Regions from separate parts of the Tardiphaga sp. 862_B3_N4_1 genome, predicted to be linked through region 1. Evidence: predicted binding sites of a transcription regulator. Region 1 holds the regulator's gene; the other holds the start of a gene.
What was found. Region 1 encodes PhoB, which activates phosphate uptake and scavenging genes when phosphate is short. Its sites were predicted from a motif close to TGTCATNNANCTGTCAT; they were not measured.
Positions count from the first base shown of each region.

Region 2: the regulator PhoB is predicted to act here: its motif matches at 3,690-3,706, upstream of phnC (phosphonate ABC transporter ATP-binding protein).

Region 1 is NZ_JBPWQB010000002.1:2,031,518-2,036,738, forward strand. Features, by position in the region: gene pstB (phosphate ABC transporter ATP-binding protein PstB) at 1-376, shown strand, start outside; gene phoU (phosphate signaling complex protein PhoU) at 405-1,118, shown strand; gene phoB (phosphate regulon transcriptional regulator PhoB) at 1,211-1,915, shown strand; gene AB8B02_RS26870 (GcrA family cell cycle regulator) at 2,112-2,621, opposite strand; gene AB8B02_RS26875 (aspartate aminotransferase family protein) at 3,068-4,306, shown strand; gene argF (ornithine carbamoyltransferase) at 4,306-5,221, shown strand, end outside.
Region 2 is NZ_JBPWQB010000002.1:2,755,599-2,760,819, forward strand. Features, by position in the region: gene zigA (zinc metallochaperone GTPase ZigA) at 1-1,044, shown strand, start outside; gene AB8B02_RS30335 (DUF1045 domain-containing protein) at 1,049-1,750, opposite strand; gene AB8B02_RS30340 (alpha-D-ribose 1-methylphosphonate 5-triphosphate diphosphatase) at 1,771-2,958, opposite strand; gene AB8B02_RS30345 (chloramphenicol acetyltransferase) at 2,955-3,605, opposite strand; gene phnC (phosphonate ABC transporter ATP-binding protein) at 3,830-4,639, shown strand; gene phnD (phosphonate ABC transporter substrate-binding protein) at 4,766-5,221, shown strand, end outside.

The DNA.
Region 1 (5,221 bases):
GCTGCGCGGCGGTGCGCTGTGGAACGAAGTCAAGGACAAGCTCAACGCCTCGGGCCTCAGCCTGTCGGGCGGTCAGCAGCAGCGCCTGTGCATCGCGCGCACCATCGCGGTGCGGCCGGAAGTGATCCTGTTCGACGAGCCGTGCTCGGCGCTGGATCCGATCTCGACCGCGAAGATCGAGGAGCTGATCGACGAGTTGAAGGATCAGTACACGATCGCGATCGTGACCCATAACATGCAGCAAGCCGCCCGCGTCTCCGACAGCACGGCCTTCATGTATCTCGGCGAGCTGATCGAGTTCGATCAGACCAACAAGATCTTCACATCACCGACCGATCGCCGCACCCAGGATTACATCACCGGCCGCTTCGGCTGACGCGACATATTCGCGGGAGGATTTAGATATGGCTTTTGAACACACCACCAAGGCTTTCGATGACGATCTGCAGGAGCTGACCCGTCTCGTCGCCGAGATGGGTGGCCTTGCGGAACGGCAGATTGTCGAATCCGTCGACGCGCTGATCCGCCGGGATGTCGCGCTCGGTGCGCGCGTCGTCGCCACCGACGCCGAGATCGACCAGTTGCAGCGCACGATCGAAGAGCGCGCCGTGCTGACCATCGCCAAGCGCCAGCCGATGGCTGTCGATTTGCGCGAGATCGTCGGCGCGCTGCGTGTCGCCACCGATCTGGAACGTATCGGCGATCTCTCCAAGAACATCGGCAAGCGCGTCAATGCACTCGACAGCGACTTCCATCCGCTGAAGCTGATCCGCGGCCTCGAACACATGACCGACCTCGTGACCACCCAGGTCAAGGCCGTGCTCGACGCCTATGCCGCACACGATCTGCCGGCCGCGATGACGGTGTGGAAGGGCGACGAGGAAATCGACGCGATCTGCACCTCGCTGTTCCGCGAGCTCCTTACCTATATGATGGAAGATCCGCGCAACATCTCGTTCTGTATCCACCTGATGTTCTGCGCCAAGAACATCGAGCGGATCGGCGACCATGCCACCAATATTGCGGAAACCGTGTTCTACATGATCGAGGGTCAGCAGATCCTCGACAAGCGCCCGAAGGGCGACATGACCACATTCGCGAATACGCCGACTGTCTGAAGCATGGCCCTGAAAAGTGGAAGCCAGTCTTCCGCAAGGATCATGATTTAAAGACTTGTCGGACGTCACTGAGGATATTGATCAAGATGGCTGTGAATGCACGCATTCTGGTTGTGGAAGATGAAGAGGCACTAACGACGCTGCTTCGCTACAACCTCGACGCCGAAGGCTATGACGTTGAAACTGTCGCGCGCGGCGACGATGCCGACACCCGCTTGAAGGAGCGGGTGCCGGATCTCGTGGTGCTCGACTGGATGCTGCCGGGTCTGTCCGGTATCGAACTGTGCCGCCGCCTGCGCGCACGGCCCGAAACCAAGGCATTGCCGATCATCATGCTGACGGCGCGCGGCGAAGAGAGCGAGCGCGTTCGCGGTCTCGCCACCGGCGCCGACGACTATATCGTCAAGCCGTTCTCGGTGCCGGAGCTCCTCGCCCGCGTGAAGGGCCTGCTCCGTCGTGCCGCTCCCGAGCGTCTCGCCACCGTCCTGGCGTTTGGCGACATCGAACTCGACCGTGACAAGCGCCGCGTCGTGCGCTCGAGCCGTCCGATCGATCTCGGTCCGACCGAATATCGCCTGCTGGAGTTCTTCCTGGAACATCCGGGCCGCGTGTTCAGCCGCGAGCAGTTGCTCGACAGCGTCTGGGGCCGCGACATCTATATCGACGAGCGCACCGTCGACGTGCATATCGGCCGTCTGCGCAAGCTGCTCAATCCCGCCGGCGAGCCCGATCCGATCCGCACCGTGCGCGGCGCCGGCTACGCGCTGGATGACCGGTTCGACAAGGCGGCGGAGTAATACTCCGCTATCGACAGTTATTCTCGTCATGGCCGGGCTTGTCCCGGCCATCCACGTCTTTGTGTTCGGCCAAGACGTGGATACCCGGCATTCGCCGGGTATGACGGCGGAGAGGTCTCCGCTCACAATTCCCCCAAAACAAAAAAATGCCCGGCTCATCACCGGGCATTTTCATTTGGTTTAGATGCTTTCCAGCTCAGCGCGTCGGCTTTGGCACCGCGCGGCGGCGGTCGCTGGCCGGCTGATAGGCGATGCGCGAGTGATGCGCGCAATAGGGGGCGCCGGCCAGGGCCTTGCCGCCGCAGAAGTAGAAGTCCGCGCTCGACGGATCGCCGATCGGCCAATGGCAGGTGGCTTCGTTGAGTTCGACCAGCGACAGGCGCTGGCTGATCGGCACGATGTTGTCATAGGCGATCGGGTCGGGCTCGGCCTCGATCTCGTAATTATGGGCCAGCGCGGTATTGCCGCGTGCCATCGGGCGGGCGACGCGTACCATCTGCTGCGCCGGGCGCGCCTTGCGCTGCCGCGGAGCTGCCGAGGAGGGGCTCTTGGCACGGCCGGACAGGCCAAGGCGGTGAACCTTGCCGATCACGGCGTTGCGGGTCACGTTACCGAGTTCCGCAGCGATCTGGCTGGCGGAAAGGCCGCCTTCCCAGAGTTTCTTCAACTGTTCGACGCGATCGTCGGTCCATGTCATTACCGTCATCGCCGTTTTCCCTTCGTGAGCGCCGGCCTGACCGGGCAGCGCTGCGAGTTGAGACTTCAAAAATCCCTGCGGTCAGAATCCTTTAGCGCTCACCGGGCGCGAATTTCGCGTCCGGCTGTTACGCCGCACTGGATGTGTCAAAAGGATCTACCGCCGCACGAGATGTCGTATCCGACGAGGCAAAAGCTACAATATGCCGTGACTCGCGCGCAAGAGTCGGGCATGCCGCGTCCACATGCTTCTGCAAGTAAAGCTGCAAAATCGGCTTTTTCTGCGACTCCGTGTGACTCGAAAGCCGCAGTGCGCGGTTGACAGTCTTCACAGCACACATAGAATAATGCCCACGTGCCGCCCGAGAAGGGCGGCACGTTTCGTTTCTAGGGTCCGTTGTTCGATTTCGCACAGTTGTCATCGACGCGGCCGCAGTCTTTTCGATCGGATCGGTTATGACCAGCAACGCAACGTCTTCGCCCCTCTCTCAGGCTCACTTGCTGCCTGTTTTCGCGCGTGCGGATGTCGCTTTCGAGCGCGGTGAAGGCGCGTGGCTGATTGGAACCGATGGCGAGCGCTATCTCGATTTCACCAGCGGCGTTGCCGTGAACGCACTTGGCCATGCGCACCCACATATGGTCGCCGCGTTGCAGGAGCAGGCCACCAAGCTCTGGCACATGTCGAACCTGTTCAAGAGCCCGGACGGCGAGCGCCTCGCCGCGCGGCTGTGCGAACAAAGCTTTGCCGACTTCGTGTTCTTCGCCAATTCGGGTGCGGAAGCGATGGAATGCGCGATCAAGGTGACCCGCCACTATCATTTCTCCAAGGGCCATCCCGAGCGCACCCGCATCATCACCTTTGAAGGCGCGTTCCATGGCCGGACCCTCGGCACGCTCGCCGCGACCGGCGCTGCGAAATATCTCGAAGGCTACGGCACGCCGCTCGATGGCTTCGATCAGTTGCCGCTCGGCGATATCGAAGCCGTGAAGAAGGCGATCGGTCCGAACACAGCCGGCATTCTCATCGAGCCGCTGCAGGGTGAGGGCGGCGTGCGTGCGCCGAGCAACGCGTTCTTCGGCGCGCTGCGCGAACTTTGCGACAAGAACGGCATCCTTTTGATATTCGACGAAGTGCAGACCGGTATGGGCCGCACCGGCGAACTGTTTGCCTATCAGCGCATCGGCGTGACGCCGGATGTCATGTCGCTGGCCAAGGCGCTCGGCGGCGGGTTCCCGATCGGCGCGTGCCTCGTCACGGCGGAAGCGGCCGAAGGCATGGCGCCCGGCTCCCACGGCTCGACCTTTGGCGGCAATCCGCTGGCGGTGGCCGCGGCGAATTCCGTGCTCGATATCATGCTGAAGCCCGGCTTCTTCGACCATGTGAAGAAGATGTCGCTGTTGCTGAAACAGAAACTCGCGGGTGTGGTCGATGGCCATCCAGATGTGCTCAGCGAAGTGCGCGGCGAAGGTCTTCTCATCGGCCTCAAGGCTGTCGTGCCGGCCGGTGATCTCGTTGCAGCACTGCGTGAGGCCAAGCTGTTGACGGTTGGCGCCGGCGATAATGTCGTGCGCTTCCTGCCGCCGCTGATCGTCAGCGAGTCCGAGATCGAGCAGGCCGTGCAACGGCTGGAACAGGCTTGCGTGGCCCTCGGCTCATCCGGCAAAGCATCTGCAAAGACGCAGGGAGCCGCGTGATGAGCACGTCACCGCGGCACTTCCTCGATCTCACGGCCGTGCCGGCCAGCGAGTTGCGCAATATCATGAACGCGGCTGCCGCCATGAAGGCGAAGCTGAAGGGGCGGGATTGCACGAATGCCGAGCCCGATCGTCCGCTCAAGAACAAGACGCTGGCGATGATCTTCGAAAAGCCCTCGACGCGCACCCGCGTGTCGTTCGAGGTCGGCATGCGCCAGCTCGGCGGCGAAGTCGTGATGCTCACCGGCGCCGAAATGCAGCTCGGCCGCGGCGAGACCATTGCCGACACCGCGCGCGTGCTGTCGCGCTTCGTCGACATCATCATGATCCGCATCCTCAATCATGACTCGCTGATGGAGCTCGCGGAGAATGCGACGGTGCCGGTCATCAATGGCCTGACGCGCTTCTCCCATCCCTGCCAGGTGATGGCGGATGTCATGACCTATGAGGAACATCGCGGCCCGATCAAGGGACGCACCGTGGCGTGGACCGGCGACGACAACAATGTGCTGATGTCCTGGGCTCATGCGGCCGAGCGCTTCCAGTTCAAGCTTAATATCGCGACGCCGCCGCAGCTGTCGCCGAAGAAGCCGTTCAAGGACTGGGTCAAGGCGGCAAACGCGCCGATCACTTTCAGCGACGATCCCGATGCGATGGTGAAGGGCGTCGATTGCGTCGTCACCGACACCTGGGTGTCGATGGGCGACAAGGACGGCGAGACGCGCCACAACCTGCTCAAGCCCTATCAGGTCAATGCGCGCCTGATGTCGCTGGCCAAGCCCGATGCGCTGTTCATGCATTGCCTGCCGGCGCATCGCGGCGAGGAGGTCACCGACGAGGTCATCGACGGTCCGCAGTCGGTGGTGTTCGACGAGGCCGAAAACCGTCTGCATGCACAGAAGGGCATTCTGGCCT
Region 2 (5,221 bases), 720 kb from region 1:
CTGTCGCGGACGGATGAGAAGCTGGTCGAGATGACCAATGGCTGCATCTGCTGCACGCTGCGCGACGATCTGCTGAAGGAGGTGCGTGCGCTCGCCGAGAGCAGGCGGTTCGATTACCTGCTGATCGAATCCACCGGAATTGCAGAGCCGCTGCCGGTGGCCGCGACCTTCGATTTCCGCGACGAGAACGGCGACAGCCTCTCCGACGTGGCGCAGCTCGATACCATGGTGACCGTCGTCGATGCGGTGAACCTGCTGAAGGACTATTCCTCCACCGACTTTCTGCAGGACCGCGGCGAGGCACTCGACGGCGACAAACGCACGCTGGTGGATCTGCTGGTGGAGCAGATCGAATTCGCGGATGTCGTCGTGCTCAACAAGGTCAATGACGCCACGCTTGAGCAATGCAACAGCGCGCGCAAGATCATCTGCGCGCTCAATCCCGATGCCGATATCATCGAGGCGAATTTTGCCAACGTGCCGTTCGACCGCGTGCTCGATACCGGCCGTTTTGATTTTGAAAAGGCGCAGCAGCATCCGCTCTGGCACAAGGAGCTCTATGGCTTCGCCGATCACGTGCCGGAGACCGAAGAATACGGCGTGACGAATTTCGTCTATCGCGCGCGGCGGCCGTTCGATCCCGAGAAGTTTCAGGCCTTTCTGCGCGAGAGCTGGGCCGGCGTGATCCGTAGCAAGGGGCATTTCTGGCTGGCAACGCGGCCACAATGGGTCGGCGAACTCAGCCAGGCGGGCGCCATCGTGCGTACCGAAGGCATGGGATTCTGGTGGGCCAATGTCCCCGTTGATCGCTGGCCGGACGATCCGTATTGGCGGCAGTCCCTGAAGAAGAACTGGAACGAGATCTATGGCGACCGGCGTCAGGAGATCGTCTTCATCGGTTCCGACATGGATGAAAGCGATATCCGTCGTCGGCTCGATGCCTGTCTCGTGCCTGGCAAGCCCGGCATGGATATCGCCGGTTGGGCCAAGCTCGCCGATCCGTTTCCGGCCTGGAAACGGGCCGACGAGATGGCATCCTCGTGACGCGTCAAGTCGCCGTCAGCGGCGCGTGACGCAGCACCTGGAAGCGCGACGTCGCAGATGTCTGGTGGAACAGGCCGATGCGGTCGATCCGCAGTGAGGTGAGATCAAGTGTCGCGAACCGCTGCTGCAGCATCGCCAGTACCGCGGCGCTGCGCTCGGGTGCAAGCCGTCCGGTCAGCGTCATGTGAAAGCGGAAGTCGTCGCGCACATAGGGATAGCCGAAACGATCCAGCTGCTCGACCTGCCGCGGCGTCAGGTTCTCCGGTTTGCGGCGCGCGCGATCGTTGGGCGTCATCGGTGCGCGGAACACCTCGAATCCCTCAACGCAGGCCTGAGCCAGTGTGGAAAGTTCAGCAGAGGGGGCATCCGGCACCACAGCCGTGAAGCCGCTGATGATACGAACCACAGGCGAGATTTCTGAGATGGCGCGGGGCATTCGCGCGAAGTCATCGAAGGCTGCGATCAGGTCGGCTTCGGTGGCTTCCGCCGCCAGCGAAAATGGTGCCTTCAGCGTGGCGTGAAAGCCGTATTTGCGCGGATCCTTGATGACAGCCGGCCAGTCCGGCGCCTGCATGATGAGGTCGCCGGGAACCAGCACGTCATTGCCGGTGAAGGGATCGTAGCCGAGGATTTTAGCGCCGAAGCGGGAGAGGGCGCTGTCGGCATCGGGGGCGTAATAGATCGCGTAACGCGGGAATTCACTCATGGCCGCACCATAAAGCCGCGTTACGCCGCGGCAATAGCTTTGCGTTGCATGGCACGCGCCGGCTGCAGGCGCGTGGCATCGGTGAGATGCACGAGCTTGCCCTGTGCGATCACGGCGACGATGCGGGGACGCATTGCGATGCTGTCATCGACGAGCAGCAAATCAGCGCGGCGCCCGCCCGCGATCTCGCCGCGGTCGGTGAGCCCGGCAGCCTTGGCCGGTGCGGACGAGATCAGCGCCCAAGCTTGCGGCAGCGACAGAATGCCATCATGGAGCAGCCGGAACGCGGCCAGCAATTGCGCGGGATAGTAATAGTCCGACGCCAGCACCGAGCAGAGGCCCTTGGCGATCATGTCGGACGCCTTGGTCCAGCCGGTATGGCTGCCGCCGCGCACCACATTGGGCGCGCCGAACACGATGAAGTCGCCAGCATCGGCGGCGGCTTGTGCGGTTTCCACGTTGATCGGGAATTCGGCGATATTGACGCCGAGCTTGCGGAAGTCGTCGCGCATCGCAGGGGTTGCGTCATCATGCGAGAGCGTCGGCACGCCGGCAGCGTTCGCCGCTTTGGCGAGGCGGGCAATCGAGGCAGGCACATCATCGGTGCGCGACAGCACGCGTTCGACCAGTTGATCGAAGGCCTCGCTCGTGAGGCCGGTGCGTTCGACCATCCGCTCGCGCTTCGCCGGCTTCGAGATTCCGGCGATGTCCATATGATCGTTGAAGGCGAGCAGATCGATGCGGCCGGCCTGCAGCCAGCCGACGATCTCATCTTCGGCGTCGAGATTGAACGTTTCCTGCCGCAGATGGAAGCGCGTGTCGGAGGCGAGCTTCGGCCGCAGCGTCTCGATGGCATCCAGCAGCTTGCGGGCGTTCTCCGCGCCGCGCAGGCCCGGCTCCCAGGACCATGTGGTGCCGTGAAACACTGTGGTGATGCCATTGGCGATGGCCTGCCGGTCGCTGTCGATCAAGGCGACATCGACCGGGAAGTCGACGCCGGGGCGCGGCATCAACTGCCGCTCGAAGGCGTCGCCATGCAGATCGACGATCCCCGGCAGCACCAGCAGATCGGAGGCATCGAGGCCGAGCACGCCATGGGGCGCATCCGATCCGATGTCCGCAATCACGCCATCCCCAATCTGCAGCGAAGTCTCGGCGATGTCCTGGCCGAGCAAAGTGCGTCCGCCGTCGATGAAAAGTCCAGTCATGTCACTGCCATCTGTCTGGGCGCCTTGACGCCTTTATACTTGCTCAGGAAATCCTCGACCGGGAGCTTGCGGAAATCCGGTAGCGCCTGTCGTAGCATCTCGTGGTCCCAGTTCCACCAGGCGAGGTCCATCAGCCCGTCTTCCACGGCTTCCGAAAATCGTCGCCGCACCGGCCGCGCCGGATTGCCGGCGACGATCGTATAGGGGGCGACGTCCTTGGTCACGATGGCCCCGGCGGCGATCACCGCGCCGGTGCCGATATTGCGGCCGGGCAGCACGATGGCGCCATGGCCGAGCCACACATCGTGGCCGATAGTGCAATGATGTTCGCGTCGCCAGGCAAAGAAGTCGGCGTCGTCGCTTTCGCCGGGGAAGTAGGCACTGGCGCGATAGGTGAAGTGGGCCTGCGTCGCCCGGTGCATCGGGTGATTGCCGGGATTGATCCGCGTCATCGCCGCAATCGAGCAGAACTTTCCGATCGTCGTGTAGGTGATCTGGCCGTCATTCACGACATATGAATAGTCGCCCATCGTCACTTCATTGAGGATCGTGCGCGCGCCGACTTCGGTATAGGCGCCGAGCTTGGTATCGACGAGTTTCGCGGTGGGATCGACCGCTGGCGTGAGCGAGAGTTGTTTTCCGGCCATGTGACGCTCGTGCGACGGAAGAGGAATCGGTGGGTGATATATTAGAGTGTGCGCTGGCGCGCGGGCACCTCTTCGGTCGGTTTCGTGACGGCGTCGTGACGTTCACATGAATTCGGGCGTCCTTTTCCCGCAACGACGATAACCCGTATGCGCAGGGCACATGTCACATCATTGTTAAACGCGGGCGTTACCGGTGGCGATGTCTATTGTCATTGGAGTGGCTCATGCTGGTGGTGGATAAGCTGACGTGCCGTTTCGGCGCCAAGGCTGCCGTCGATAACGCGTCGTTCGAGATCAAGCCCGGCGCATTCGTCGGCGTGATCGGTCGTTCCGGTGCCGGCAAGTCGACCATGCTGCGCATGATCAATCGCCTGTGCGAGCCGACCGAAGGCCGTATCGTATTTGATGGCACCGATGTTACCGCACTCAAGGGCCGCGATCTGCGCAAGTGGCGCGCGCGCTCGGCGATGATCTTCCAGCAGTTCAATCTCGTCGGCCGTCTCGACGTGCTGACCAATGTGCTGATGGGCCGTCTGGCCGAGATGCCGCAGTGGCGCTCGCTGACCCAGATGTGGCCTGAGGACGACCGTGCGCTGGCGATGTCGGCGCTGGAACAGTTCGACATGGCGCAATATGCCTCGCAGCGCGCCGATCAGCTCTCCGGCGGTCAGCAACAACGCGTCGCCATCGCTCGCGCCTTGGTGCAGCAGCCCGACATTATCCTCGCCGATGAGCCGATCGCCTCGCTCGATCCGCGCAACACCCGCATCGTCATGGATGCATTGCTGCGTATCAACAAGCACTTCGGCATTACCGTGATGTGCAACCTGCATTCGCTCGATCTGGCGCGCACCTATTGCGATCGCCTGATCGGGATGTCCGCCGGCCGCGTCGTGTTCGATGGCGCGCCTTCCGCGCTCACCGAACATATCGCCCGCGAACTCTACGATCTCGAAGCCGACGAGGTGATGGGATCGGCGCATATGCCGACGCCCGCCCGCGTTCCCGAATACGGCGTTGCCGCCGTCGCGTGATTGCAGTGCGTGATCGCCGTGCGTTGAAAGTATCGCGGTGACGTCATCGTAACGATGGCATCGCCGCGATAGACGCGCCTTCTACCAAGAAAAAACGTTTCACCTCAGATCAAAACAGGGACTGTCATGATCAACCGTCGCTCCATTCTGCTCAGCGCCGCGGCGCTGGCTTTCGCCGCCACCTCGGCCTCGGCCCAGGATTACAAGGCCAAGTATCCGGAACTGACCTTCGCCATCATCCCGGCGGAAAACGCCTCGGGCGTCACCGAGCGCTGGGCGCCCTTCGTCGCCTATCTGTCGAAAGAACTCGGCGTGAAGGTCAATTTGCGCATCGCCAATGACTACGCAGCCGTCATCGAAGGCCAGCGCTCCGGCAACATCCACATCGCCAGCTATGGTTCGGCCTCGTTCGCGCGCGCCCGCCTCACCGGCGTGAAGACCGATGCCTTTGCCAACGACATCAACATCGATGGCTCGACGGGCTATTACTCGGTGTTCTTCGTCAAGGCGAACAGCGCTTACAAGACCATCGATAATCTGAAGGGCAAGAACCTCGGTCTGGTCGATCCGAATTCGACCTCC